Regions from separate parts of the Streptomyces sp. NPDC051664 genome, predicted to be linked through region 1. Evidence: riboswitches for the same ligand, from Rfam matches in the RefSeq annotation. Region 1 holds a riboswitch; the other holds the start of a gene.

The links. A riboswitch is a leader RNA that binds a small molecule or an ion and turns the genes downstream of it on or off. The one in region 1 is predicted to bind glycine.
Region 2: another riboswitch for glycine. It lies ahead of gcvP (aminomethyl-transferring glycine dehydrogenase); the one in region 1 lies ahead of gcvT (glycine cleavage system aminomethyltransferase GcvT).

Annotation. Positions count from the first base shown of each region.
Region 1 is NZ_JBITCU010000001.1:221,813-236,825, forward strand. It holds gene ACIA8E_RS01035 (ABC transporter substrate-binding protein) at 1-281, opposite strand, end outside; gene ACIA8E_RS01040 (ABC transporter permease) at 339-1,337, opposite strand; gene ACIA8E_RS01045 (enhanced serine sensitivity protein SseB C-terminal domain-containing protein) at 1,841-2,623, opposite strand; gene ACIA8E_RS01050 (enhanced serine sensitivity protein SseB) at 2,812-3,582, opposite strand; gene ACIA8E_RS01055 (AAA family ATPase) at 3,663-4,343, opposite strand; glycine riboswitch at 4,502-4,599, shown strand; gene gcvT (glycine cleavage system aminomethyltransferase GcvT) at 4,741-5,856, shown strand; gene gcvH (glycine cleavage system protein GcvH) at 5,926-6,303, shown strand; gene glyA (serine hydroxymethyltransferase) at 6,324-7,583, shown strand; gene ACIA8E_RS01075 (L-serine ammonia-lyase) at 7,740-9,122, shown strand; gene ACIA8E_RS01080 (SpoIIE family protein phosphatase) at 9,424-11,823, shown strand; gene ACIA8E_RS01085 (peptidase S1) at 12,180-13,061, shown strand; gene ACIA8E_RS01090 (terpene synthase family protein) at 13,478-14,488, shown strand; gene ACIA8E_RS01095 (EF-hand domain-containing protein) at 14,641-14,856, opposite strand; gene ACIA8E_RS01100 (GNAT family N-acetyltransferase) at 14,998-15,013, shown strand, end outside.
Region 2 is NZ_JBITCU010000011.1:246,354-261,366, reverse strand. It holds gene ACIA8E_RS22415 (DUF881 domain-containing protein) at 1-910, shown strand, start outside; gene ACIA8E_RS22410 (small basic family protein) at 907-1,239, shown strand; gene ACIA8E_RS22405 (DUF881 domain-containing protein) at 1,245-2,033, shown strand; gene ACIA8E_RS22400 (FHA domain-containing protein) at 2,224-2,997, shown strand; gene ACIA8E_RS22395 (MerR family transcriptional regulator) at 3,015-3,758, shown strand; gene ACIA8E_RS22390 (bifunctional nuclease family protein) at 3,812-4,285, shown strand; gene ACIA8E_RS22385 (MerR family transcriptional regulator) at 4,454-5,071, shown strand; gene ACIA8E_RS22380 (DNA polymerase IV) at 5,129-6,583, shown strand; gene ACIA8E_RS22375 (PRC-barrel domain-containing protein) at 6,508-6,888, opposite strand; glycine riboswitch at 6,990-7,087, shown strand; gene gcvP (aminomethyl-transferring glycine dehydrogenase) at 7,282-10,167, shown strand; gene ACIA8E_RS22365 (DUF5999 family protein) at 10,253-10,459, opposite strand; gene ACIA8E_RS22360 (hypothetical protein) at 10,780-11,373, opposite strand; gene ACIA8E_RS22355 (glutamate-cysteine ligase family protein) at 11,854-13,362, shown strand; partial or broken gene ACIA8E_RS22350 (hypothetical protein) at 13,442-14,392, opposite strand; gene ACIA8E_RS22345 (CPBP family intramembrane glutamic endopeptidase) at 14,617-15,013, shown strand, end outside.

The sequences.
Region 1 (15,013 bases):
TTGAAGCTGGTGAGCGTACGGCCGTAGAGGCGCGCGAAGTTCTGCACCCAGCCGTAGTACGTGTTGCCGGGGTCGAGGGAGTCCGGCTCGTCCGACAGTGCGAGGGAGAGCGTGCCACCCTTCTTGTCGGACTTGTTGACTACGGAGGTCAGCGCGGCGTCGGTGGCACCACTGCTACCACCCTTGCTCTTGCTGTCGCTGTCCGAACCGCCACAGGCGGTTGCCCCCAGCGCGAGTGCCACAGCTGTGGCGATCGCAGCTGTCGCTCTTTTGGTCTTCACCTGAGGAATGCCCCCTCGATCGATGGTTGCGGCAGAAGTTTTGGCAGGTGCCGCGGATTACTTGCTGCGCGGGTCGAGGGCATCACGGAGCCCGTCACCCAGCAGATTGAACGCCAGAACGGTGATGAAGATCGCCAGACCCGGCACGATCATGTACTGCGGATCGGCCGTGTAGATCTCGGCGGCCGTGGAGAGCATGCCTCCCCAGGAGGCCTGCGGCGGAGCGATTCCGACACCCAGGTAGCTGAGCCCCGCCTCGAAGAGGATGTTCGTCGGGATCAGCAGCGTGGAGTAGACCAGGATCGGCGCCACCAGGTTGGGCAGCAGCTCCCGCATCAGGATGAACGGGCCGCGGGCGCCCAGGCTTCGGGCCGCCTCCACGAACTCCCGCTCGCGCAGGCTGAGCGTCTGGGCGCGGACGATCCGGCCCATGTACGGCCAGCTGAAGAAGCCGATGACGAAGATCAGCACCGCGATCCTGAGCGGCAGCCCCGACAGTCCGAACGCTCCGTCCTGGAGCGAGGCCGAGATGGAGATCGCGAAGAGGAGCAGCGGGAAGGCGAGGAAGACGTCCATCGTGCGGCTGATGAGGCTGTCGGCCCAGCCTCCGTAGAAGCCCGCGGTGACGCCCATGATCACACCGATGATCACGGAGACCAGAGTCGCGCCGCCCGCGACGAGGAGGGACACCCAGGAGCCCTCGATGATGCGGGACAGGATGTCGCGTCCGTACTGCGGATCGACACCGAGGGGATGATCCCAGCTCATGCCGCCCCAGGCGCCCTTGGGCGACAGCAGGGCCGGGTCGATCAGGTCCTGGTGGAACTCGTTGGGGTCGAGACCGAACATCGCCTGGATCGGCTTGGAGAGCACGGCCAGCAGCACGAGCAGGATGACAACGATGCCGCCGGCGACAGCCACCTTGTCGCGTTTGAAGCGGTTCCAGGCGATCCGTCCTAGCGAACGACCCTCGATCTGTGAGGCCTTGACGCCCTTCAGCACAGACTCGGGCTGAGAACCGGCCTGCGATTCAGTGGTCTCTATGGGTGCGGTCATCGTCCCTCGTGCTTGCCCGTGCCGACGGTTGCCGACGATGCTTGGCGGCCGCCCGGGTCGACGGTGCGGTCCGTTGCTGCCGTGTTGCCGGGTGGTTCAGGTGGTACCGAGGGACGGCGTCCTGTTCCGGAGCACTCTGCACCGGATCCGATATCCCTCTGTCCGGGGAGTCTTCAACGCGCCTGCGATCACCCGCCAGACCTGACGGGGAATGTTTGCTCAAACGTGATGAGGGCAGAAGGGTTCCGTAATCCGGACAACGTTGTTCCAGGAGCGGTTTCAGGCTTTACAACCGCCGCTGTTTTCCAGTGAGTTGCCCCGGGATCCATGGGAAGCGCCGGATGCTCCGGTACGCAGGAAATGCCCGGACTTGGGCTTCGGTGACGTCATTTGCCGGTAGCTCAACCGATTTCGCCGGGATCGGCGCGCAGCGCAGGTCATCTCACCGGGCGCGCCTGCCCGTCGGGGGCGCGGCGGGACGGTCCCGGGCGCCTCCGGCTCATCTACCCGAAGGGGTACCCGTAGGCGGAACCGGCTGCGGGCGGCGGACCGGCCTGGGCGTGTGCCTCGCGGTCGTAGAACGGGCGGGCGTTGGCACGCAACCACATCGCGACCGGGTCGTACTCGTCGGACATGGCGACGGTCGAGACGGGAAGCCCGTCCGGGACCGCGCCGATCGACTGCTGCATCATCGCGCGCACCGTGTCGACGGAGGACTGACTCGTGTCGTAGAGATCGAGACCGATGGCGAGATAGGGGGCACCGAGCGCGGGCTGCACCCAGGCGCGGCGCAGCGAGCGGATCGCAGGGGTGCGATGGGCGTTCTGCGACAGCAGTGCGTAGAACTGCGGGATCTCGATGGCCGGCTCGGTGAGCCGGAGCGGCCCCGCGGGCATCCGGTCGAGGCCGGTGGCGATCCGTCTCAGATCCAGCCAGGGAATACCGACGCCGCCGCCGGGGGCGTGCGGGTTGAGCCAGATGCCCCAGCGGTCGGGGAAGAGGGCGCGGGCGATGTCGACGCCGGTGACCACCTCATGGGCCCGGTTCCAGCCGCTGGCCGCGAGTTCCTGGGCCGAGGTCACACAGGGGGCGTAGCCGAGCCCGTCGATCTCCATGTTCCCGTACTGGGCGTCCGGCGATCCGGCCCGGCCGTGCCAGAGCAGCATCCAGATCCGGTCCTGGGCGAGGGCCCGCAGCAACGCCTCGTACGCGTCGTAGCGCCCGGGCGTCACTTGACGCAGCATGTGCTCGACCTGCCCGGCCGCCGCGGTGCCTGACGCACTCACCTTGGGTCCCGCCCCTCTTCGATCCACTGTGTCGGCCTGCCGCTCCCGGGGCACACGGGTGCGGCACGGTGGCCGAGGCACTAGCCATCAAACCAGCTTAAGCGGCGTCCCTGACACCGACTTGACGTCACAGGCCGACGGGTCGCGCACCGGCCACCGGGCTCCGGCAAGGGGGTACCGGCCGCCGCTCAGTGGCCCTCGCGCTGGTAGAACGGCCGGATCCTGGCCCGCATCCAGTCGGCGACCGGGTCCTGCGCCACGTCCAGCAGGACCAGGTTGACCGGCCAGGGCGCCTCGACACGGCCGAGCGCGCGGCCCAGGGCGTCCATCGGGGCGTTGCGTCCGGCGCCGTCCCACGTCGAGAACTCGACACCTATGAAGAGGACGGGGTCGCCGCCCTCGATGCTGGCCAGCGTGCGGCGGGCGGTGCGCACGACACCGCTCTCCTCGAATTCACCGGCCGCGGCGGCGAGGAAGTCGACGGGCTCCTCCTGCCAGTCCGGCTCGTACAGCCGGACACGGCCTCCGCTGGCCGGCCCGTCCAGAGAGGTGCGCCCGGCGCGGCAGAGCTTGGCGACGGCGGGCGGCGGCAGCGGCATGCCGACAGCGCCACCCGGGTTCACCGCGATGCCGAGCTGCGGTGGCAGTCCGCGGGCGAATTCGCGGGCAGGCGCCACGGTGAAGGACATGTGGGTGCCGACGCAGCTCAGGAACTGCTGTTCGGAGCTGAAGACGGGGACGTACGCCGCGCCCTCGATCTCCACCGTGGGCAGATCGAGCGACGGGGCGTCGGGACCACCGCCGTTGGGAAGCGGCACCCAGAGGTGGCTGCGGCCGAGCACTTCGACGAGCCGGCCGCCCGCCTCCGGGCTGCCGAGCGAGGCCCCGAGCACCTCTTCGAGCTCATTGGCCGGCCATCCGCCCTGCGGATGGGTCTGGACCGGTGCCGGAATGTCCACTGCTTCCCCTTCTCACCCCATGGCTTGCCGCAGAACAGTAACTCCGGCGCGCCCCTCCGCGCTGACGGGCGGCACAGCCCTCAGGCGCTGTTGTCGGCGAATGTGATCCGGGCCAGCATCCCGGCCGCTTCCCTGTCCAGCAGCACCGCCGAGCAGCAGCCGGGCGGCAGGATGCCGGCCTCGGTGTCCCGCAGCAGCCTGCCGACTGCCCTGCGGTGCCGGGCGAAGGCGTAGCCGGAGACTCCGCGTCCGCGCTCGCGCTGGCCCTCCCTCGCCACCTGCGGGGTGACGTCCAGCAGCACGAGGTGAAGGACACGGCCCCGGCGTCGCGCGTCCCGGGCCAGCCAGCTCCGTACCCACGCCTGGGTGCCGCAGTCGTGGACCACGACCGAGTCACCGGAGCGCAGCGCCCGCCAGAGCCCCCAGTAGTGGGCGATGCGGACCAGCGGGCGGTAGAGGGCGTACGGGAGTAAGCGGGGCACTCGCTGTGCCCAGCGGTCCCGGGTGTCCTGGGAGTCGATGGCCCGTACGGTCACCGCTCGCCGGATGAGCGTCGATTTGCCGCTGCCCGGCAACCCGGAGACCACCACCACATCGCCTGCGGCGAAGTGCAGGCCCCGCGGGCTGTGCCCGGCGCGCTCGCGCAGATCGCGCACGACGGGTGCGTGCGTGCCGAGCCTCTCCCGGACAGGTGTGCCCGGCTGCGCGGTCATCGCGCCGTGCGCGACCCCCGCGGTCGTCGCGTACCGCTGCAACGTCATTGCCCTCCCCCTGTCGGTCACCCACGCCTGCCCTCGAAGTGTAAAGAAAAGGCAATGCGAGACAACCGTCCCACCGTTCGTTTCCCTCACGCGGTACCGACGCCCCACTCTTCCGCAATGCGTGCGATGATGACCCGGCCAACTGCATAAAGGCCGCTTGAATCCGCGCGGGAGAGTTCCGGCCATTGACTGTGCCGGGCGCCGAAGGAGCAAGATCCTCCCTTGAATCTCTCAGGCCCCGTACCGCGTGGATGAGGCAGATCTGAAAAGCGAGTCGCCGTGGCGGCTCCACCCAAGGTGCAAGCCGAACCCGTCAGGGTCTCTCGGCGAACCTCTCAGGTTCCGATGACAGATGGGGAGGGATCGTCCTCGTCGTCATGCCCTGGGAGCCACACCTATGAGCAACGCCCCCCGTCTCACCGCCCTCGACGCCCTGCACCGCTCGCTGGGCGCGACCATGACCGACTTCGCGGGCTGGGACATGCCGCTGCGGTACGCGAGTGAGCGCGACGAGCACAACGCGGTGCGTACGAAGGCCGGCCTCTTCGACCTGTCGCACATGGGCGAGATCACCGTCACCGGCCCGCAGGCAGCGGCGTTCCTGAACTTCGCGCTGGTCGGCAACATCGGCACCGTCGCCGTCGGCCGCGCCCGCTACACGATGATCTGCGCCGAGGACGGCGGGATCCTGGACGACCTGATCGTCTACCGCCTCGGTGAGACCGAGTACATGGTCGTCGCCAACGCCGGGAACGCCCAGATCGTGCTGGATGCGCTGACCGCCCGCGCCGACGGGTTCGACGCCGTGGTGCGCGACGACCGCGACGCGTACGCGCTGATCGCCGTCCAGGGCCCCGAGTCCCCCGCCATCCTCGCCTCGGTCACCGACGCCGACCTGGACGGCCTGAAGTACTACGCGGGCCTGCCCGGCAACGTCGCGGGTGTGCCCGCACTGATCGCCCGTACCGGCTACACCGGCGAGGACGGCTTCGAGCTGTTCGTCGCCCCCGGGCACGCCGAGCAGCTCTGGCAGGCCCTCACCGCGGCGGGCGCCGCGCACGGCCTGATCCCGTGCGGTCTGTCCTGCCGTGACACGCTGCGCCTGGAGGCGGGTATGCCGCTGTACGGGCACGAGCTGACCACCGAGCTGACGCCGTTCGACGCCGGCCTGGGCCGGGTCGTGAAGTTCGAGAAGGAGGGCGACTTCGTCGGCCGCAAGGCGCTGGAGGCCGCCGCCGAGCGCGCCGAGAGCGCCCCGCCGCGCAAGCTGGTCGGCCTGATCGCCGAGGGCCGCCGGGTGCCGCGCGCCGGTTTCCCCGTGGTCGCCGAGGGGCAGGTCATCGGCCAGGTCACCTCCGGCGCCCCGTCCCCGACCCTCGGCAAGCCGATCGCCATCGCGTATGTGGACGCCGCGTACGCCGCGCCCGGGACCGCGGGCGTCGGAGTGGACATCCGCGGCAGCCACGAGCCGTACGAGGTCGTGACCCTGCCGTTCTACAAGCGGCAGAAGTGACGCAGTCGCGTCTCAGCCCGTAAGACCACCGTTCATCAGCACTCCCCCGCGTACAGGAGAATTCAGGTCATGAGCAACCCCCAGCAGCTGCGTTACAGCAAGGAGCACGAGTGGCTGTCGGCCGTCGAGGACGGTGTGGCCACGATCGGTATCACCGAGTTCGCGGCCAACGCGCTCGGCGACGTCGTCTACGCCCAGCTCCCCGAGGTCGGTGACACGGTGACCGAGGGCGAGACCTGCGGTGAGCTGGAGTCGACCAAGTCCGTCAGCGACCTGTACTCGCCGGTGACCGGCGAGGTCACCGCCGCGAACCAGGACGTCGTGGACGACCCGGCGCTGGTGAACTCCGCTCCCTTCGAGGGCGGCTGGCTGTTCAAGGTACGCATCACGGAAGAGCCGAAGGACCTGCTCTCCGCAGACGAGTACTCCGAGTTCTCCGGCAACTAAAGACCCCAAGGGACCACCTGATGTCGCTTCTCAACTCCTCCCTCCACGAGCTGGACCCGGACGTCGCCGCCGCCGTCGACGCCGAGCTCCACCGTCAGCAGTCCACTCTCGAAATGATCGCCTCGGAGAACTTCGCTCCGGTCGCGGTCATGGAGGCCCAGGGCTCCGTCCTCACCAACAAGTACGCCGAGGGCTACCCGGGCCGCCGCTACTACGGCGGCTGCGAGCACGTCGACGTGGTCGAGCAGATCGCCATCGACCGGATCAAGGCGCTGTTCGGCGCCGAGGCCGCGAACGTCCAGCCGCACTCGGGTGCGCAGGCCAACGCCGCCGCGATGTTCGCGCTGCTGAAGCCGGGCGACACGATCATGGGTCTGAACCTGGCCCACGGCGGTCACCTGACCCACGGCATGAAGATCAACTTCTCCGGCAAGCTCTACAACGTGGTCCCGTACCACGTGGACGACACCGGTGTCGTGGACATGGCCGAGGTCGAGCGTCTGGCCAAGGAGTCCAAGCCGAAGCTGATCGTCGCCGGCTGGTCCGCGTACCCCCGACAGCTGGACTTCGCCGCCTTCCGCCGCATCGCGGACGAGGTCGGCGCGTACCTGATGGTCGACATGGCGCACTTCGCGGGCCTCGTGGCCGCGGGTCTGCACCCCAACCCGGTGCCGCACGCCCATGTCGTCACGACCACCACGCACAAGACCCTCGGCGGTCCGCGCGGTGGCGTCATCCTGTCGACGCAGGAGCTCGCAAAGAAGATCAACTCTGCCGTCTTCCCCGGTCAGCAGGGTGGTCCGCTGGAGCACGTGATCGCGGCCAAGGCGGTCTCGTTCAAGGTCGCGGCGACCGAGGAGTTCAAGGAGCGCCAGCAGCGCACCCTGGACGGCGCCCGCATCCTCGCCGACCGTCTGGTGCAGCCGGACGTCACCGAGGTCGGCGTCTCCGTCCTCTCCGGCGGTACCGACGTCCACCTGGTCCTCGTCGACCTGCGCAACTCCGAACTGGACGGCCAGCAGGCCGAGGACCGGCTCCACGAGCTGGGCATCACGGTCAACCGCAACGCCATCCCGAACGACCCGCGGCCGCCGATGGTCACCTCCGGTCTGCGGATCGGTACGCCGGCCCTGGCCACCCGCGGCTTCCGGACCGAGGACTTCACCGAGGTCGCCGAGATCATCGCGTCGGCCCTGAAGCCCTCGTACGACGCGGACGACCTCAAGGCCCGCGTCACCGCGCTGGCCGAGAAGTTCCCGCTGTACCCCGGTCTGAAGTAGTCCGGGAAGCGGTTCTGTACGTTTGAGGCGGGGCACCGCGCACACTGGACAGTGAGCGCGGTGCCCCATCCCTTGTCCCGCTGCTCTTCGGACCGACCGGTCCGTACCGCACCACCCGGCAGACAACGACGTCTACCAACCCCTTAGGAGTCACCCGTGGCCATCTCGGTCTTCGACCTGTTCTCGATCGGCATCGGCCCGTCCAGCTCCCATACGGTCGGCCCGATGCGCGCGGCCCGTATGTTCGCGCGCCGGCTGAAGAACGAGGGCCTGCTCGCCCACACCGCCTCGATACGCGCCGAGCTGTACGGCTCGCTCGGCGCCACCGGACACGGCCACGGCACGCCCAAGGCCGTCCTGCTCGGCCTGGAGGGCGAGTCCCCCCGTACCGTCGACGTCGAGTCCGCCGACGACCGGGTGGCCGAGATCCGTGCCTCCGGGCGGCTCAACCTCCTCGGCATGCACGAGATCGACTTCGACGCCGACGAGCAGCTGGTCCTGCACCGCCGCAAGGCGCTGCCGTACCACGCCAACGGCATGACGATCTTCGCGTACGACCACGAGGGCGCCCCGCTGCTGGACAAGACGTACTACTCCGTCGGCGGCGGCTTCGTCGTGGACGAGGACGCGGTGGGCGAGGACCGGATCGTTCTCGACGACACCGTCCTCAAGCACCCCTTCCGCACCGGCGACGAACTGCTGCGGCTCGCGAAGGACACCGGGCTGTCGATCTCCTCGCTGATGCTGGAGAACGAGCGCGCCTGGCGCACCGAGGACGAGATCCGCTCCGGTCTGCTCGACATCTGGCGCGTCATGCAGGCGTGCGTGTCGCGCGGCATGTCCCGCGAGGGGATCCTGCCCGGCGGCCTCAAGGTCCGCCGCCGCGCCGCGAACACCGCACGCCAGCTGCGCGCCGAGGGCGACCCGCAGGCCCACGCGATGGAGTGGATCACCCTCTACGCGATGGCGGTCAACGAGGAGAACGCCGCGGGCGGCCGCGTCGTCACCGCCCCGACCAACGGCGCCGCGGGCATCATCCCGGCCGTACTGCACTACTACATGAACTTCGCGGCAGGCGGCGCCACCGAGGCCGAGAAGGAGGACAGCGTGGTCCGCTTCCTCCTCGCGGCGGGCGCCATCGGCATGCTGTTCAAGGAGAACGCCTCGATCTCCGGCGCCGAGGTCGGCTGCCAGGGCGAGGTCGGCTCCGCCTGCTCGATGGCCGCGGGCGCCCTCGCCGAGGTCCTCGGCGGCTCCGCCGAGCAGGTCGAGAACGCCGCCGAGATCGGCATGGAACACAACCTCGGCCTGACCTGCGACCCGGTCGGCGGCCTCGTCCAGATCCCGTGCATCGAGCGCAACGGCATGGCGGCGGTCAAGGCTGTCACCGCGGCGAAGATGGCGCTGCGCGGCGACGGCACCCACAAGGTCTCCCTCGACAAGGTCATCAAGACCATGAAGGAGACCGGTGCGGACATGAGCGTGAAGTACAAGGAGACCGCGCGCGGCGGGCTCGCAGTGAACATCATCGAGTGCTGAGAGACGGCCTCTGATCAGGGGCTTCTCATCCATCAGCGCTGTCACGGGCTTCCCCGCCCGCACGGCGGACCACCCTGGAAACTCCTCCGGACGGAGCTGAAGGTCCCTGAAAGGTCCCCGGGCCTGCTGGGGGCTGCTTGCGCTGCGCCGTGCCGAGCGCCACGGCATATTGGGTAGGTGGCCCCCAGGAACTCCACGTTCCCTGCGGTAGCGGATGACGCCGGTGGGGTGCGATGGGCACAGTGGACCGGGCGTGGCCGGGGTGCGCCGAGGTGTTGTCCGTAGGGAGGCACTGGCTCGGATGAGCACACGTGATGACCCCGCCGGCTGCCAGGACGGGTCGGTTGCGGCTCAGGGCGCACGGCTGGTGGTGGATGACCACGGGGTCGTGGTCGAGTGGAGCTCGCAGGCGCAGGCGTTGCTCGGCTATTCGGCCGAGGAGGTGCTGGGGCGCCGGGTGGCGGTCCTGCTGACCGGGCCCGGTGAGCACACGGATCCGGCGGCTTCCGAGGTGATGAAGTCCGCCGGTGAGCCTGCCGTCCGTCACCGGTCCGGGCGGGGGCTCGCGGTCGGCATCCAGGTATGGCCGATGGTGGGTGAGGGCGATGCCGTGTGGTGGTCCGTGCTTCTGACCCTGGCGGGGTGTTCCGGCGGGCCGAGCATCGACAGCGCGGTACTGCGCGCGGTGATGACCCAGTCCCCGCTCGGTCTGCAGGTCCTTGATCCCGATCTGCGGCTCATGCGGTTCAACACCGCCGCGCCGGGTGTGCGCGGTCTGCTGGGTGACGAGGTCATCGGCCGGCCGATCCGCGAGGTGGCGCCGGGTATGGTCGACGATGCGCTGGAGCAGATGCTGAGGAAGGTCCTGGACACGGGCCGGCCCGTGATCGACGTCGAGCACACCGGGCGGCCACCCTCCGACCCCGATCACGAGCACACCTATTCCGTCTCGCTCTACCGTCTCCACGACCGCGCCGGCGGCGTGCTCGGCCTGCTGGCGGCATCGACCGACATCTCCGAGCGGCATCGGGCTCGCGCGGGCCTGGACCTGCTCCTCGACGCGAGCACCCGCATCGGCACCACCTTGGACGTGGGGAAGACGTGCGAGGAACTGGTCGGGGTCGCGGTGCCGAGCCTGGCCGACATCGCCGTCGTGGACATCCTCGACGAAGTGCTGGAGGGGAGAGCTCCGCAACCCGGTCCGGTGAGCTCCCACGCCGTGCTGCGACGTGCGGCCTTCAGATCCACCGAAGGGGAACACGCATCGGTCGCCTACCGTGTCGGAGAGGTCAACCTGTCGTATCCGCGGTTCTTCCAGGACTGCCTCGCCGATCTGCGGCCCCGCCTCGTGCAGCGCCTGGAGATCGACGACGAGTGGGCCCTGCACGACGCCCGGCGTGCCGATCTGATCCGCCGGACCGGGGCCCATTCGCTCATGGTCGTACCCCTCACCGCCCGCGGGGTCGTCCTCGGCCTGGCCAGCTTCTACCGGACCGCCGCACCGGACCCGTTCGACGAGGACATCCTCGCCCTCACGGCGGATCTCGGCGCCCGGGCCGCCCTGTGCATCGACAACGCGCGCCGGTACACCCGTGAACGCACCGCCGCTCTCATCCTGCGTTCCAGCCTGCTGCCGCAGGCCCTCCCTGCCCAGAACGCCGTCGAAGTCGCCCTGCACCACGTGTCCGCAGCCGCAGGAGACTGGTACGACGTGATCCCTTTGTCCGGGGCGCGCGTGGCCCTCGTCGTCGGACACGTGCCAGGGCACGGCATGCATGCCGCCGCCGCCATGGGCCAACTGCGCACCGCCATCAACACCCTGGCCGCCCAGGACCTGGCCCCCGACGAACTGCTCGCCGACCTCGACGACCTGGTGACGGGCGCCGGCGGCCGCGGCGCGCCCTCGGCGCGCACGCACTCGACACGCGAACAGGCGATCGGCGCAACATGTGTGTACGCGGTCTACGACCCGATCTCCCGGCGCTGCACGCTGGCACGCGCCGGCCACCCCGCCCCCGTCATCGCTTCGCCCCATGGCATGGTGGGCATACCCGACATTCCTGCCGGACCGGCACTGGGAAGCGGCCGCCCGCCCTACGAAACGTGCGAGCTGGAAATCCCCGAGGGCAGCACCCTCGCCCTGTTCACCAGCAGCCTCATCACAACAAACGACAGCGATCCGCAACAGGGCCTGACCCGACTGCGCCGCGTCCTGGGCAACCCGCTCCCCGCACTCCAGGACACCTGCGACGCCATCATCCGTGCACAACACCCCCTCACGCTCGACAACGACGTCGTCCTGCTCCTGGCCCGCACCCGCACCCTCGCCGCCGACCAGGTCGCGTCCTGGACCCTGCCCAACGACCCCGCCGTCGTCACCAACGCCCGCAGCCTCACCAGCCGGCAACTGGCCACTTGGGGACTGGAGGAACTCGACTTCACCACCCAGCTGTTGGTGAGCGAGCTGGTCACCAACGCCATCCGCTACGCCACCGGCCCCGTCCGGCAACGCCTGATACGGGACCGGACCCTCATCTGCGAAGTCACCGACGACAGCAGCACAGCCCCCCACCTGCGCCAGGCGGATCTCGCCGACGAAGGTGGCCGCGGCCTGTACCTCGTCGCGCAACTGGCCGGCCGCTGGGGAACCCGCTTCACCGCCCGAGGAAAAACCATCTGGGCAGAACAGGCCCTGCCCTGAACCGTCCGCCCTGACGCCCGCAGAGCGCCGGGTCGACCAGCACACCGTGGCTCTCGACCGGGTCGGCCGGGTGCTCACCGGGCGGTGACCTTCCCGCGGTTCGGTCCGGCAACTCGTTCTGCCCGGTCAGCATCTCGGTCAGCATCCACCGCCCGGCCCGCATCCACCGGGTGCCCGAGCATGCGGAAGAACTCGGACCTGCGATCGCCCGCTGCCCACGGCATGTGCGCCCGGCGCACGCCCTCTGACCGGGTGACAGTGCACATCATCTTCCCGCACTCGTCGTTGATCTTGCGAGTAATTCCACTTCGGGGACCGTCCCGTGGTTCCCCGGCCGACTCGATGGAGAACCATCAATGAACTCCAGAATGCTCACCATCGCCGCTGCGCTGACCGTCGCCGGTCTCATCGGGGCCGGATCCGCCGCAGCGGCGCCCGGAACGGTCTCGGGTGACGGCGGCAACCGCATCGGAACGGTGCAGGCGGACGGCGACGCGCACGTCAAGGAGGGCGGCCTCAGCGCCATCTGGACCCTGGAGAGCAGCGGCATCAAGCAGATCGCGCTCTCCGGCGACCGCATCGGCGTCCTCAAGGGCAACGGCGACGCGTATGTGAAGGACGGCGGCCTCAACGCCACCTGGGTCAAGGAGGCTTCGAACGTCAAGCAGATCGCGCTCTCCGGCAACCGCATCGGCGTCCTCAAGGACAACGGCAACGCGTTCGTGAAGGACGGGGGCCTCACCGCCGGCTGGGTCCACGAGGCCGCCAAGGTGAAGGAGCTGGAGCTGTCCGGCGACCGCATCGGCATCGTCCAGGGCAACGGCGACGCGTTCGTGAAGGACGGCGGCCTCAGCGCCGGCTGGGTCTACGAGGGCGACAACATCGTCGACATCGACCTGGCGGGCAACCGGATCGGGGTGTTCACGGGTGACGGCAGGGCGTACGTGAAGGACGGCAGCCTCAAGGCCATGTATGCGAACGAGGGCAGCGACGTCATTCAGCTCGAACTCTCCGGCGACCGCATCGGCATCCTCAAGGATGACGGCAAGGCCTACGTGAAGGACGGCCGTCTCAGCGCCGCCTGGGCCCACGAGGCGGACAACGTCATTCAGATCGCCCTCTCCGGCAACCGCATCGGCATCCTCAAGGGCAGCGGCAGGACGTACGTGAAGGACGGCGGCCTGACCGCCGCCTGGGCCCACGAGGCGGACGACGTCACCGAGCTCGCCCTGTCCTGATCCCTGGCCCTCGTCCGGGCACGGGGTTGTCCGGACGAGGGCACTCCGCCTGCTGGTCGCGGCGGGGACGGCCCGGGTGATCCGGCCAGACCCGACGCCTTGGCCGGCGAGTCACTCGACTCAACGGTTCACCAACTGCTCATAAGTGAGCAGGCGTTCGTGACGATCAAGCAGTTTCGGTCACAAACTGCTTCCATCCACCGCTCTCTCAGGGTTCACTGGACGTGATGAGTGGTGACGCGGTCGCTGTCCGTATGCGGTCCGCCGCCGTGGCCAACCGGCCCGGCTCCGAAGCCCCGGCGGCGGAGAGAGGACAGCGATGAGCTCTCCCGGAATCGATCGCCCGCGCGCCTGCACTGATTCGTGAAAGCGACTCATTCCCATTCCCTGTTCGCAACGTTCAGACGAGGGGCACCATGAGCAAAATCACGCTTCCAGAATTCCATATGCCGTTCGAGAGCACGGGCTGCAATCCAGGCATTCAGGCAACCAAACAATCCGCCTGGGAGTGGGCGGCCGAAAACGACCTCGTCCTGTCCCCGGTGGCTCAGAAGAAGATGATCCGGACACGCCCGGAGCTCTGGATATCCCTGATATTCCCGGCGGCCTCGCAGGAACACCTCGATCTCTTCTGCCAGTGGCTCTTCTGGGCGTTCCTGGTGGACGACGAGTTCGACGACGGCCCGGCCGGCCGCGACCCGCACGTGTGCGAGGAGGCCATCGCCCGACTGGTGGACGTGCTCGACGGAACCAGCGCGCCGAACGGCCCCATGGAGCACGCTCTCGACGGTCTGATGATGCGGACCTGCGAGGGAAGGTCGCTGCGCTGGGTCCGGCAGTTCCGCCGGGACACGGTCGGCTGGCTGTGGACGTACTACGCGGAGGCCGTCGACCGGGCCGCGGGCCATGTGCCGAGCACCGCCGACTTCGTGAAGCACCGCCGTGACTCGGTGGCCATGCAGCCGTTCCTCGACCTGCACGAAATCACTGCCGGAATAGATCTCCCGGAATCCGCTCGCTCCCTTCCCGCGTATATCGCACTGCGCAATGCGGTGGCCGATCACTCGGGACTCTGCAACGACATCTGTTCATTTGAGAAAGAAGCCATGCTCGGTTACGAGCACAATACCGTCCGGCTCATTCAGCGGGACCGCGGCGGCACGCTGCAGGAGGCCGTCGAAGAGGCCGGGATATGGCTGGCGCGGATAGCCGACCGGGTGCAGCGAGCGGAAAAGGAACTCGTCGAGGAAATAGAGGCCGCGCGCATCGACGGCCCGGCACGCGCCGCCCTCGAGCGCTGTGTCCAGGACTACCGGGGGCTCGTCCGCGGAGACTTCGACTACCACGCACGGGCGGAGCGGTACACCCGCCCCGACCTGATGGAGGTCGACGAACAGCACTCCCTGTCCCGGAACTTCGCCGCCTGACCGGCCGGGATCGGGGCGCCGGGCCAGGTCCGAATCCGGACCGGCCTGATCCGGCCTCGCCCGGTCGCCCCAAGGGCTGTCCGGTCCGGAAAGCTGAGGGGTTACGCGTCCGGCGGCCCCCGGCCGACCACGACCGGGGGTCCTCCCGGCGATCAGCCCTTGTTCTGGGCAGCCCAGAACTCGTCGAAGGTGAGCAGACCGTCACCGTTCGCGTCGTGGGAGTTGATGACGGCCTGGGCCACCGGCTCGGTGACGTAGGGGTCACCCAGCTGAGCCATCACGCTCTTGTACTCGGCGGCCGATATCAGCCCGTCGCCGTTCAGGTCGTACCGCTCGAAAGCCTTGCGCGCCGACTCGATGTCCGCCACTGTTCCGCCCCTTCATCATGCCTAACTGACGGGGGCCAGATTAACGGGCGCGACCGGCGTCGATCGCGGCGGCCGGTCGTCCATCATGGGTGGGGTGTCCGCGGACGGCGGGCGGGGCTCGGGACCGGGGAAGTGGGACGCTTGACGAAGGACGCAC
Region 2 (15,013 bases), on a different contig from region 1:
GCCCCCCGATCGGAGTAAGGCCTCACCCTCCGCGCGCCCCGACGCGTCCATGTCGCTGCTGACCAATGTGATGGACCACAGCCTGGACGACGGTTACGCCGAGGCCACCGCGCGCCGCAAGGCCGACGGGAGCGCGGGCATGCCCCGTACGCTGAAGGCGAAGCTGGCCCTTGCGGCGGGTCTTGTGCTCGCTGCTCTGGTGGTCACCCTCGGCGCCGCGGAGGCGCGCGTCTCGGCGCCTGTCCTTGCCAAGGAGCGCGAGGAGCTCATCGACCGTATCGATGCCGAGACATCGGCGGCCGACAGTCTCGAGTCCCAGGTGGACAAGTTGCGGGGCGACGTGAGCGAGCGTCAACGTAAAGCGTTGGAAAAGCATGGCGGGGACCAGGGCGAGCTGGTGGCGCTGCTCTCCGGGGCGACCGCGGTGCAGGGGCCCGGTGTGAAGCTCGTCGTCGACGACGCGAAGGACACCGATCAGGGCGGTGGCGGACCACGGGAGACCAGCGGTTTCGCGGATACGGGGCGGGTGCGCGACCGGGACCTGCAGCGGGTCGTCAACGGTATGTGGCAGTCCGGGGCGGAAGCGATCGCCATCAACGGGCAGCGGCTGACAGCCCTGTCGGCCATCCGTGCCGCGGGCGACGCCATACTGGTCGACAACAGACCGCTCGTGCCGCCGTACACGGTGCTTGCGGTGGGGGACGGGAAGCGGCTCAGTACCGCGTTCCAGGACAGTGCCGACGGTCAGTATCTGCAGGCGCTGAAGGACACGTTCTCCATCAGGACCAGCATCTCCGTCCAGGAGCAGGTGCGTCTCCCGGCCGCTCCGAGCCTGATCGTACGAACAGCAGAGCCGAAGGCCGCAGACACCGGCAGTGGTGCGGCAGACACAGGGAAGGGCACATCGTGATCGCCGTACTGGGCCTCGTCGTGGGAGTCGTGGTCGGACTGTTGGTCCGGCCCGAGGTGCCGGCGGTGGTCGAGCCCTATCTTCCGATCGCTGTCGTGGCTGCGCTGGACGCAGTCTTCGGCGGTCTGCGGGCCATGCTCGACGGCATCTTCGTCGACAAGGTCTTCGTGGTGTCGTTCCTCTCGAACGTCGTCGTGGCCGCCCTGATCGTGTTCCTGGGCGACAAGCTGGGCGTGGGGGCCCAGCTCTCCACCGGTGTGGTGGTCGTGCTCGGTATCCGGATCTTCTCCAACGCCGCGGCGATCCGCCGGCACGTCTTCCGGGCCTGAAGCCGATGAGCGACGAAGAATTTCCCCGTGACACCGAGCGCACCGGTGAGCCGCCGGCCGGCGCCCCCGAGGAGCTCACCGGGCGCCGGCGGCTGATCGCCGCCGTGTGGCCGCCCCGGGTGACCCGGGCTCAACTCATCGTGGCGCTGCTGCTGTTCGTCCTCGGCCTGGGGCTGGCGATCCAGGTGCGGTCGAACAGCGACAACAGCGCACTGCGCGGCGCACGCCAGGAGGACCTGGTCCGTATCCTCGATGAACTCGACGACCGTACACAGCGTCTTGAAGACGAGAAGCAGCGTCTGGACGATCAGCGAACGGAGCTCGAGAACAGCTCGGACCAGGCCGAGGAAGCGCGTAAGCAGACAGTGGAAAAGGAGCGGCAACTCGGTATCCTCGCGGGCACCGTGGCGGCGCACGGGCCCGGGATCACGCTGACGATCAACGACCCGGGCGGCGCGGTTGAGCCGGACATGCTGCTCGACGCACTCCAGGAGCTGCGTGCGGCCGGTGCCGAGGCGATCGAGGTCAACGGGGTGAGGGTGGTTGCCAATACGTACTTCTCCGGTGACGGCGGTGACATCAAGGTCGACGACCGCCACATCTCCGCGCCGTACGTCTTCGAGGTCATCGGCAAGCCGCAGGACCTGGAGCCGGCGCTGAACATCCCCGGCGGGGTCGTGCAGACGCTGGAAAAGGAGCAGGCCACCGTGCATGTGGCACAGGCCGACGACATCGTGGTCGATGCCTTGCGAGCGGCGAAGCGGCCTGACTACGCTCGGTCGTCCTCCCGGTGATGCCGCCGGGCACGGGGGTCGAAGGACACAGGCACGAGGTTGCGGGGGGTCGCCGCATCGTAATGGTGACGCGTGGTGGAAACTGTCGAGTGACTACGGACGTTGTGAAGATGTCCGGGTCGGCAGGTGTGTTCATTCAGGGTTCGTCCTGCCCCACGGGCGGGTCTATTTCGGTCAAGGGGAATCGCCCGTGAAGTTGTTTGGGAAGTTGTTCGGCAAGAGCGCACGCGATGAAGCTGCCCGCCATCGCGCACCGCGCCATGCCCAAGCCGAGGAGCAGGGCACGGAGCGCCCGCTCTTCCGCGACGAGGTGGCGGGTGCGAGCGGTGACATTTCGGGTGGTTCCGGCGCGTCGTCTGTTGACCCTGCCGGTGCGGGCCGCATAGGTTTCGGAGATCCATCGACCTCGAGTACGGGTGGAGGGTTTGCGTCCATGCCGGTCTGTACGAGGTGCGGTCATCGCAACGCCGAGGCCAGTCGTTTCTGCTCCAACTGTGGTGCGCCGCTGAGGGGTGGTGCTCCGTCCGAGCGCCCCTCGGAGACGACCTCGACCATTTCCATCTCCGGTCTCGAGGCGTACGAGGCGGAGGCTACGGGTCAGACGTCCGTGCCGTCCCTCTCTCCCGAGGCACAGGCCGCCGTCGACGCCCTGCCGCTCGGCTCGGCGCTCCTGGTGGTGCGCCGCGGTCCGAACTCCGGCAGCCGCTTCCTGCTGGACAGTGAGCTGACCACGGCCGGCCGCCACCCGCAGAGCGACATCTTCCTCGACGACGTGACGGTCTCGCGTCGCCATGTGGAGTTCCGCCGGAGCCCCGACGGCAGCTTCACGGTCGAGGACGTCGGCAGTCTCAATGGCACGTACGTCAATCGTGAGCGCATCGACTCCGTCGCGCTGTCCAACGGCGACGAGGTGCAGATCGGGAAGTACCGGCTGGTCTTCTACGCGAGCCAGCGGGGCATCTGACCCGTCAGGGAAGGTCCATGCTGAGAACACCGACGGGCGGTGCCGGTCACGGCACCGCCACCGCCGACGACCGTGCGATGAGTATCGGCGCGGTGCTCCTGCAGCTGCGGGACGAATTTCCCGAAGTCACCATCTCCAAGATTCGTTTTCTGGAGGCCGAGGGGCTCGTCGAGCCGCAGCGGACGCCTTCCGGATACCGGAAGTTCCGGCCCGACGACGTCGAGCGGCTGGCGCAGGTGCTGCGGATGCAGCGGGACCACTATCTCCCGCTGAAAGTCATCCGGGAGCACTTGGACGCCCTCGCCCGCGGTGAACAGGCGTCCCTGCCGTCCGCGGGCGGGCAGCGGGACCTGACCGACGGTTCCAGCGACGCCGGGTCCGGGAGGGCGACCGCGGCGCGGATCGGGCGCGCGGAGCTGCTGGCAGCCGCCGAGGTCATCGAGAGCGAGCTCGAGGAGTGGGAGGCGTACGGTCTTGTCGCTCCGACGGCGGAAGGCGGCTACGACGCCGAGACGGTGACCGTGGCCAAACTTGTGGCGGATCTGGGTCGATTCGGTCTCGAACCGCGTCATCTGCGGGCCATGCGAGGGGCTGCGGAGCGCGAGGCCGGGCTGATCGAGCAGGTGGTCGCTCCCCTGCGCCGGCACCGGAATCCGCAGACCAGAGCACATGCGGAGGCCACGGCGAAGGAGCTCGCGGAGCTGTCCGTACGGCTTCATTCGGCCTTCGTGCAGACCGCTCTGCGGATCCGACTCCACTGATCACGGGGGAGCCCGACTACCCAAACCTGCCGAGCACGTCCTAGGGTTGCTGTGTGAACGAGCTCGACGTTGTGGGTGTCCGGGTGGAAATGCCCTCCAACCAACCGATCGTGCTCCTGCGTGAAGTGGGAGGCGACCGGTACCTCCCCATTTGGATCGGTCCTGGTGAGGCGACCGCGATCGCCTTCGCCCAGCAGGGCATGGCTCCGGCCAGGCCGCTGACCCATGATCTCTTCAAGGATGTGCTCGAGGCCCTCGGCCAGGAGCTCACCGAGGTCCGCATCACGGACCTCAGGGAAGGGGTCTTCTACGCGGAGCTGGTCTTCGCCGGCGGGGTCGAGGTGAGTGCGCGTCCGTCCGACGCCATAGCGCTCGCGCTGCGCACCGGCACGCCGATCTACGGCAGTGACGGGGTGCTCGACGACGCGGGTATCGCCATCCCGGACGAGCAGGAGGACGAGGTCGAGAAGTTCCGGGAGTTCCTCGACCAGATCTCACCGGAGGATTTCGGTACCAACAGCCAGTGACCGTCCTGCGGAGGTGCCGCCAGCGCATCCGGCAAGCCATTCCCCGGAATGGGACACGGGAAACCACCCTCAGGGTGATTATCACCCGGCGTGCCGAGTGTGGCGATCGTTGACGCACCCCGAGTGACTGCCTACCTTCGAGATGGCAGGTCAAGGACGGAGGTCGGCGTGAGAAACAGCGGCGACGGTACGGCAGCGGGTGGGCCGTATCTGCAGCATGGAAGTACAGCCGGCCACTCCATCAGGCAACCGGTTCAACCGGCGGCGATGGCAGGGGACGGCGCGGCAGTGGCCGGCGACATCGGATATCGCGGGCCGACGGCGTGCGCGGCGGCAGGGATCACCTATCGGCAGCTCGACTACTGGGCGCGCACGGGGCTCGTCGAGCCGAGCGTGCGTCCCGCCTACGGATCGGGCACGCAGCGCCTCTACAGCTTCAGGGACGTCGTCCTGCTGAAGATCGTGAAGCGCTTCCTGGACACCGGTGTGGCGCTGCAGAACATCCGCACCACGGTCCAGCATCTGCGCGCCCGGGGGTTCCAGGATCTGGAGCGGATGACACTCATGAGCGACGGCGCGACGGTCTACGAGTGCTCCTCGCCCGACGAGGTCGTGGATCTGCTCCAGGGGGGCCAGGGGGTCTTCGGCATCGCCGTCGGCGTGGTGTGGCAGGACGTCGACGCCGCACTGTCTCAGCTGCACGGTGAGCGGGTGGACACCGGCGAGACGTTGGTCGGCAACAACCCCGCCGACGAGCTTGCCCGGCGGCGCAACCGCGCTGTCTGACCGCGTGTGGATCCGGGGTGCGGCGATTGTCAGTGCCGTAGGGCAGCATCGATTGATGTGAGAGCCGCACCCACCATCCTCCATCTCGACATGGATGCCTTCTACGCCTCTGCGGAGCAGGCGGCGAAGCCCAGCCTGCGCGGCAAGCCGGTCGTGGTGGGCGGGCTGGGGCCGCGCGGGGTCGTCGCCACCGCGTCGTACGAGGCCCGGCGGTTCGGGGTGCACTCGGCGATGCCGACGGCCCAGGCCCGGCGCCTGGCACCCAACGCCGCCTACCTGGTGCCACGCTTCATGCTGTACCGGACGGTGAGCGACCAGGTGATGGAGCTGCTCGGGCGGCTCTCACCGCTGGTGGAGCCGCTCAGCCTGGACGAGGCCTTTGTCGATCTGGAGGCCGGCGGGGTGGCCGACGACTCGGCCTCGGCGCGGGCCGTCGGTGAACAGTTGCGGGACGCCATCAGAGCGGTCACCGGCCTCACCGGCTCGGTGGGCCTCGCGGGCTCGAAGATGCTGGCCAAGATCGCCTCGGAGGAGGCCAAGCCGAACGGGCTGCTGCTCATCGAGCCGGGCGCCGAGCGCGAGCTGCTCGCGCCCATGTCCGTGCGGATCCTGCCCGGCGTCGGACCGGCCACCGGGGATCACCTGCGACGCGCCGGGATGACCACGGTCGACGATCTGGCCGAGGCGGGGGAGGCGGAGCTCGTACGGCTGCTCGGCAAGGCCCATGGCGTCTCACTGCACCGCATGGCCCTCGGGTACGACAACCGCCCCGTCGTCGCGGAGCGCGACGCGAAGTCGGTCTCGGTCGAGGACACCTTCGACATGGACCTGCACGACCGGGTCCGGGTCAGGACGGAGGTCGACCGGCTGGCAGACCGGTGTGTCCAGCGGCTGCGGTCCGCGGAGCGGTCGGGACGGACCGTGGTGCTGAAGGTCCGCAGGTACGACTTCTCGACGCTCACGCGGTCCGAGACGTTGCGAGGGCCCACGGACGACCCCGCGGTGGTCAGAGAGGCGGCCGCGCGGCTCCTGGAGGCCGTGGACACCACCGGAGGCGTACGGCTCCTCGGTGTGGGTGTCACGGGGCTCGCCGACTACACCCAGGAAGATCTCTTCGCACAGGCGGCCGGTGAGCGGGCCGCGCCCGACGCCCTGGCCGCCGAGGACCTGGGCCCTGGCGAGCACGGGGACGAGTCGGCGGCCGGTGCACCGGAGCAGGAGACCCCCGAGCAGCTCGCGGCCCGGCGCTGGCCCGCCGGGCACGACGTACGCCATGACACCTATGGTCACGGGTGGGTGCAGGGCAGCGGGGTGGGCCGGGTGACGGTGCGGTTCGAGGAACCCGAGTCGCCGCCCGGCCGGGTGCGAACGTTCCGTATCGACGATCCGGAGCTGTGGCCCGCGGATCCGCTGCCACTGGTGCGTGACCCCGTGGACTACTCGTCCTGGCCGGCCAGCCTGCCGAAGTCGCGGTCCGGTCCCGGCTCCTCGGGCGGCGAGTCCAGACCGTAGTGCCGGTAGAGCTGAAGCTCCTGTTCCGGCGAGAGATGGCGGCCCACGCCGAAGTCGGGTGCGTCCTTGATCAGTGCACGGTCGAACGGGATGCGGAGCGAATCCTCGACGAATTCGCTGGGCTCCAGCGGGACGAAGGCGTCCCTGCTGAACAGTCCGGTACGTACGGCGGCCCACTCGGGGACACCGGTCGCGTCGTCGAGATACACCTCGTCGATGGTGCCTATCTTGGTGCCCTTGCGGTCGAACGCCTTGCGGCCGATCAGGCTCCGCGGATCGATGTCGGTCTGCACGGTCCCTCCCATTGGTCGCGGCTACTCCACAGGCACTACGAAAGTGCAGATCCGGGGCTTCGGCCACTCGAGACTTCTGAGACGAACCCCGCTGGTAGGCTGGCTATGGCTGCTGACCCCGTGCGGGAGAGTCCTCCGGAGCAGATCCGGCAGGCGCCGAAGGAGCAAATCCTCCCCGGAATCTCTCAGGCCCCCGTACCGCACGGACGAGGTCACTCTGGAAAGCAGGGCGGGTTTCGTGGCGGCGGACGCCGGGACGGATCCCTTCCTCACCGACGGTGAAAGTCGGTACGCCGCAGGGCGGACCGGTGAAGCTCTCAGGTTGAGATGACAGAGGGGGAGGCCGTCCGGGCACCCGCGCCGCGGTGCCCCTCGCAGGTCGTGACAGACCAGGAGGCCTCCACCATGACCCCCCGTCGCACTCCGCTCTCCCAGCTGGAGCAGGGCATCCCCTTCGAACATCGCCACATCGGACCCGATGCCGAGGCGCAGGCGAAGATGCTCGCCCAGGTCGGTTACGGCTCGCTCGACGACCTGACCGCGGCCGCGGTGCCCGATGTCATCAAGAGCGCGGAGGCGCTGCAGCTGCCGACGGCCCGCACCGAGGCCGAGGTCCTGGCCGAGCTGCGCTCCCTCGCCGACCGCAACCAGGTCCTCGCCCCGATGATCGGGCTCGGCTACTACGGCACCTTCACACCGCCGGTGATCCTTCGCAACGTCATGGAGAACCCCGCCTGGTACACGGCCTACACGCCGTACCAGCCGGAGATCTCGCAGGGCCGTCTCGAGGCCCTCCTCAACTTCCAGACGATGGTCGCCGAGCTGAGCGGGCTGCCCACCTCCGGCGCCTCGCTGCTCGACGAGGGCACTGCGGCCGCCGAGGCCATGGCGCTCGCACGGCGCGTCGGCAAGGTCAAGAACGGCGTCTTCCTGGTCGACGCGGACACCCTGCCGCAGACCATCGCCGTGATACAGACCCGCGCCGAGCCGACCGGTGTCGAGGTGGTCGTCGCCGACCTCAGCGAGGGCATCCCCGCCGACATCGCGGAGGGCGGTGTGTTCGGCGTGCTGCTCCAGTACCCGGGAGCCTCCGGCGCCGTCCGGGACATCAAGCCCGTCATCGAGCAGGCCCATGAGCTCGGCGCCATCGTCACCGTCGCCGCCGACCTGCTGGCCCTGACCCTCCTCACCTCGCCCGGCGACCTCGGCGCGGACATCGCCGTCGGCACCACGCAGCGCTTCGGTGTGCCGATGGGCTTCGGCGGACCGCACGCGGGCTTCATGGCCGTGCGCGAGAAGTTCGCCCGCAGCCTGCCCGGCCGCCTCGTCGGTGTCTCCGTCGACGCGGACGGCAACAAGGCGTACCGCCTCGCCCTGCAGACCCGCGAGCAGCACATCCGCCGCGAGAAGGCCACCAGCAACATCTGTACCGCGCAGGTGCTGCTCGCCGTCATGGCCGGGATGTACGCCGTCTACCACGGCCCCGACGGACTGCGGACGATCGCGCGGCGCACGCACCGCTACGCCGCGATCCTGGCCGAGGGCCTGCGGGCCGCCTCCGTCGACGTCGAGACCGACGCCTACTTCGACACCCTCACCGTGCGCGTCCCCGGCAGGGCGGCCGAGGTCGTCGCCGACGCCCGTGAGCGCGGTGTCAACCTGCGGTTCGTCGACGCCGACCTGGTCTCCCTCGCCTGCGACGAGACCACCAACCGTGCGCAGATCGCCGCCGTGTGGGCCGCCTTCGGTACCGACGGCGACATCGAGGCGCTGGACGGCGCGGCCGTCGACGCGCTGCCCGAGTCCCTGCTGCGCAACGATGCTTTCCTCACCCACCCGGTCTTCCACCAGCACCGGTCCGAGACCGCGATGCTCCGCTACCTGCGCAAGCTCGCCGACCGCGACTACGCGCTGGACCGCGGCATGATTCCGCTCGGCTCCTGCACCATGAAGCTGAACGCGACCACCGAGATGGAGTCCATCACCTGGCCGGAATTCGGTGCGCTCCACCCGTTCGCGCCGGCCGAGCAGGCGGAGGGCTTCCTCACGCTGATCCGTGAGCTGGAGGAGCGGCTCGCCGAGGTCACCGGATACGACGCGGTCTCCATTCAGCCGAACGCGGGCTCGCAGGGCGAGTTCGCGGGCCTGCTGGCCGTGCGCGCGTACCACCGGGCCAACGGCGACGACCAGCGGACCGTCTGCCTCATCCCGTCCTCCGCGCACGGCACCAACGCCGCGAGCGCCGTGATGGCGGGCATGAAGGTCGTCGTGGTGAAGACCGCCGACGACGGCGAGATCGACGTCGCGGACCTCCGCGCCAAGATCCAGCAGTACCGCGACGAGCTGGCCGTGCTCATGATCACGTACCCGTCGACGCACGGTGTGTTCGAGGAGCACGTCGCCGACATCTGCGCCGAGGTGCACGACGCGGGCGGTCAGGTGTACGTCGACGGCGCCAACCTCAACGCGCTCGTCGGCCTCGCCAAGCCGGGCCGGTTCGGCGGCGATGTCTCGCACCTGAACCTGCACAAGACGTTCTGCATCCCGCACGGCGGCGGCGGCCCGGGCGTCGGCCCGGTCGGCGTCCGCGCGCACCTCGCGCCGTACCTCCCGAACCACCCGCTGCAGCCTGCCGCGGGTCCCGAGACCGGTGTCGGACCGATCTCGGCCGCCCCGTGGGGCTCGGCCGGTATTCTGCCGATCTCGTGGGCGTACGTACGTCTGATGGGTGGCGAGGGCCTGAAGCGTGCGACGCAGGTCGCCGTACTCGCCGCCAACTACATCGCCAAGCGTCTGGAACCGCACTACCCGATCCTGTACACCGGCCCGGCCGGACTCGTCGCGCACGAGTGCATCGTGGATCTGCGGCCGATCTCCAAGGAGACCGGTGTCAGTGTCGACGACATCGCCAAGCGCCTGGTCGACTACGGGTTCCACGCGCCGACCATGTCCTTCCCGGTGGCCGGGACGCTGATGATCGAGCCGACCGAGAGTGAGGACCTTGCCGAGCTCGACCGGTTCTGCGACACGATGATCGCCATTCGCCACGAGGTCGAGAAGGTCGCCTCCGGCGAGTGGAGCGCGGACGACAACCCGCTCACCAACGCCCCGCACACGGCCGCCATGCTCGGCGGGGAGTGGAAGCACGCCTACAGCCGTGAGGAGGCCGTCTTCCCGGCCGGAGTCTCGGCCGCCGACAAGTACTGGCCGCCGGTGCGCCGGATCGACGGTGCGTTCGGTGACCGTAACCTCGTCTGCTCCTGCCCGCCGCTGGACGAGTACGACAACTGACCCACCCCTCGGGTGTGACGCGGACATGCGTCGGGGCCGGTGCGGAGATCTTCTCCGGGCCGGCCCCCGTTCGTACGGGCCGCGGTCAGGCGGCCTTCATCACCTGGCCGGTTCCCAGCGGCCGGTGCGGGGCGATGATCTGCCCGTCCGGGAGCAGCTCACCGGTGTCCTCGAAGAGCAGGACGCCGTTGCACAGCAGGCTCCAGCCCTGTTCCGGGTGGTGAGCCATCAGGCGGGCGGCCTCCCGGTCGGCTGAGTCGGCGGTCGGGCAGGGTGGCTGGTGCTGGCACATGGGTGGGTTCTTTCGCTGCGTTGTAGTGAGTGTCCTGCGGCTTGATGAGGTGTTCATGGCCGCCCCCCGTATCAATCGGTCCGGTCCCAGTGTTGCCCCACGGGCGTCAATCCGCAGGGATTTCGCGGCAGCACTTCTCCTACTCCCATGACGCGTCACCCGGCCGGACGGTTCAACACAACTGCACTGTCCCTTCGGGTGGTTCGGGGTGGCCGGACCGGACTAGTCCGGATGGCCTCCGAGTGCGTACCAGCAGTACTGTGCCCCGCCACCGGAAACGGCGACGGGGCACAGCACGGCTGGCCGGCGGCGGGCTGTGGTCAGGCCGGTGAACCGAGCAGGGGACCGGGGCCAGGGGTGATACGCAGCGTCATCACGGGGAGCAGATCGGCGACCCGGTGCGGGCGGTGTGCCGCGATGCCGGGTGGGGCGGGAGCCAGCGGTACCAGAAGGTCGGTGGGGGCCAGAGCTCCGCCGGACGCGTCGGCCTCGATGTCCTCGTGCAGCCACAGTGTGAGCATGTAGAGCTCGGGGATGGAGAGCAGGCGTGGCTGATAGTGCGGTGTCAACGTCTCCGCCTGGCGCAGGGCGAGTTCGGTCGAGGCGATGTACGGACCCTCGAAGAAGTGGGAGAAGGTCCACCCGTCCGGGGTGAGCATGGTGTCTGCCGCGGCGACGGCCCGCTCCGAGCTGCGGATCAGGAAGCGCCACGCGGCCAGGCTGGTGCGTGGTGCGAGCCCGCTCGGGCCGATCCGGTCCAGCACATGGACGGGGAGCGGGAGTTCGGGGCTCAGCGGTCCCTGGACGGACCGGAGAGCGGGGGTGCGGGCCTCGCGGACTGCGGTGGGTGAACCGAGTGCCGCGAGGACGCTGCGCAGGGCGGGCGCGGGAGCCGGAGGTACGTGAAGCGGCATAGTGGGTCGCCTCTCACTTCGGAGACACGGTGATGCGTGGGCGGGGGCAGACGGCGCTGTCGGCGTGCGGGGCCAGAGGAGGCCGGTGACTGGGCCGGTGCGTCAACTCTCTGCCTCGTCCGCGGAGTTTATACGACAGGTGTTCACACGGTGTTTCCGCTAGCCGCCTCAGGTATTGCCGGCAAGGCGGTATCCGGACTTTATTATGCGGAGAACCTGCCGATTCGGCGTGTGTGGCGCAGCTGCTGCCTGGTGTTTTTTCCCGGCCGCGGTCGGCCGAAACACGTCGACGATTTCACCACCGCCGCACGGTGGGAACTGCGCAGTGCTTCATGCCGACGGAATGTGCCCCCGGCGGCCGCACTCAGATTAGTGGGTCCGCGCTGTCCATGGGGGCGTTATCGATCACCTGCCTGGGCATTATCGACCGTGACGCGAGCGGCCTGGCCGCGGGCCGCCCACTCGAGGAGGGACGCTTCGATGGGGGAGAAGGTCGTGGCGGGCGCCTTTGACCTGTCCGATCGGCAGAGGTACCGGAGGAAACTCCACCTGTGCCTGGAGGGGCTGGGGAGGCTCCTGGCGGAGCAGAGGTTCGACCGCCCGCGCAACCTCATGGGCATGGAGATCGAGCTGAATCTGGCAGGTTCGGACGGCCTGCCGAGGATGATGAATGCGGAGGTGCTGGAGCGGATCGCGAGCCGTGATTTCCAGACCGAACTCGGGATGTTCAATTTGGAAGTGAACATAGTCCCGCACCGCCTGGACGGACGCGTATTCGATCAACTGGCCGAGGAGCTCAGGACCGGCCTCGGATATGCCCACCGGAAGGCGGGAGAGATCGACGCCGGCATCATGATGATCGGAATACTGCCGACCCTCGACCACCGGGACCTGGTCTCGGCGAACCTCTCGGACGGGGACCGCTACGCGTTGCTGAACGATCAAATGGTGGCGGCGCGCGGGGAGGATTTCGCGCTCGATATCGAAGGCGTGGAGCGATTGGTCTGTACCTCCACCTCGATTACGCCCGAAGCGGCCTGTACCTCGGTCCAGCTGCATCTGCAGGTGACCCCTGCACGGTTCGCGGACGTGTGGAACGCGGCGCAGGCCGTCGCCGCCGTTCAGATCGCCCTGGGGGCCAACTCGCCCTTCCTGTTCGGCAGGGAGCTGTGGCGGGAGTCCCGCCCGCCGCTCTTCCAACAGGCCACCGACACCAGGCCGCCCGAACTGCAGAACCAGGGAGTGCGCCCGCGAACGTGGTTCGGCGAGCGGTGGATCAGTTCCGCGTACGAGCTCTTCGAGGAGAATCTGCGCTACTTCCCGCCGTTGCTGCCGATCTGTGACGAGGAGGACCCGCTCCAGGTCCTCGACGAAGGCGGGGTGCCGGCGCTCCAGGAACTCGTGCTGCACAACGGTACGGTCTACCGCTGGAACCGGCCGGTGTACGGGCTGGCCAACGGCGTACCCCACCTCCGCGTCGAGAACCGCGTTCTGCCCGCCGGGCCCACCGTCACCGATGTGATGGCCAACGCCGCGCTCTACTACGGCCTGGTGCGGGCGCTCGCCGAGGAGTCCCGCCCGGTGTGGACCAGGCTGCCGTTCGCCGCCGCGGCCGAGAACTTCGACACCGCCTGCCGCCGGGGCATCGACGCCGAGCTGATCTGGCCCCGGCCCGGCCGGTCGGGCGGGCTGACCCGGGTGCCGGCAGTCAAGCTCGTACGGGACGATCTGCTGCCGCTCGCCGCGGCGGGGCTCGACGCCTGGAACATCGAGCCCGCGGACCGCGACCACTACCTCGGGGTCATCGAGGAGCGCTGCAAGCGACGGGTGAACGGGGCGTCCTGGCAGGCGGACACGTACCACCGGGGGCTGGACGCCGGGCTCGCACGGGACGCGGCGCTCGGGGCGACGACGCGCCGGTACGCCGAGCTGATGCACAGCGGCGAGCCCGTGCACACCTGGCCGGTCGGCTTCCCGGACAGTCCGTAGACCGGCGTGGCTCGCCGCTGTGCCCGGTGAGCCGCGTGCGCGCTGTTCGATGCCGTTCCCGGCCGCGCGTCGGCTGCCCCTGGGCGGCACGGCCGTTCTGTCCGGCTGTCATCGCGGCCTGCAGAGTCACGGCCTGGATCTCGGCCGGGTCGGTGACCTGGTAGTCGCCACCGCCGGTCACCCCGGCTATCTCGTCCACCTCGCCATCGCGGCCGGCCGCGGGGCCGGCCGCGAGGAGGTGGAGCGGTACCGGGCGAGCCGCTTGAGCTCCGCGATCAGGGCACTGCGGGAGATGGAGCGGTCGTCCTGGTTCGAGCCGTCGGTGAGGATCACGACGGCGTTGAACTTCCCCTTCACATAGGCCGGCTGCGCCTCCTTGTAGGCAGCCGGCGTGGTGTCGTACAGAACCGTCGCACCTTCGGCACCGGCTGGAGTGCGGAGAAGACCGCGGCGAGCTTCTCGCGGTGGGTGCCGCCGCCCTTCACGGGGTCGCCGAGCCGTGCCGTCGGCACCAGTCGGCGGTGGTCCTTGGTGCCGTCGAGCGTGGTGGCGAACTCCCGCAGACCGATCTCGTCGTTCGGCGTGAACTGGCCGAGGGCCTGGATCAACGACGCCTTGGTGACGTCCATTTGGCACGGTCCAGCCGGAGATCGGAGTCGGGCAGCCAGATCCGGTGGTCCGGGGTGCGGGTGCCGGCGGAGAGCGCATCGGCGACCTGGTACGAATCGTGGGCGACGACCTGGACGTGGGGGCAGCGCCCGTCGGATCTGATCTGGTCCTTGCGCACCTTGTCGGCGACTGCACTCATGGCGGGGGCGATCTCGGGGGAGGTCATCATGGAGAGCCGTACCGCGGACCCCTGGCAGGACTTGGGGAACGGCAACAGGCCACCCTGCGCAGCAACTGCCGTCCCCGCCGCCACAGCGCGGACGAGCATGGTGGCGATGGCAACGGTGCGGCGGCGGCGTGGCGGAGAGCTGTCCCCGTTCGGTTGCATCGCGTAGTCATAGGGCAAGCTGTGGCGTCCCATGTCGGTGGTGCCCCTCCCTGAGGATGAACAAGGAAAAAGGGGGACCACACCATCACCAGTGGTGGTCGCCCCCCGGCCGATCGAGCATGATCTTCGTACCTGCATTCGAGACCCCGGCGGGACGGGGAGCGGGATGAGACGCGAGTGCACAACTGAAGGCGGGTGTACAGGTGAAGGAGGGGCGTGTGGCTGATTCTTTCCCTCAGGTGGATGTGTCACGACGGATGCTGCGGTCCGAAACGATGCTGGTGCTGGCTCTGTCGCTGGGTGCCAGCGCCGTGTCTGCCCTGATCAGTTTTGTCGGATCGCTGACGAAACCGGGGGCTTTGAAGGAGCAGGCGGCGACGCTCAACAGCTCGTACGCTCCAGGACGCCCCTGGCTGGATCTCGCCTGGCAGCTCTTCGGTATCGCCACGGCGCTGGTCCCCGTCGCGCTGGTGGCGCATCTGCTGATCCGGGAAGGGGCGAGCCTGCGCGTCATCGGCTTCGACCGCAGCAGGCCCAGGTCGGACCTGGGGCGCGGCGTGTTGATCGCGGCGGGGATCGGCAGCGCCGGCCTTGCTTTCTATCTGCTGGCGCGGGCAGCCGGGTTCAACCTCACGGTGGTTCCGGAGTCGCTTC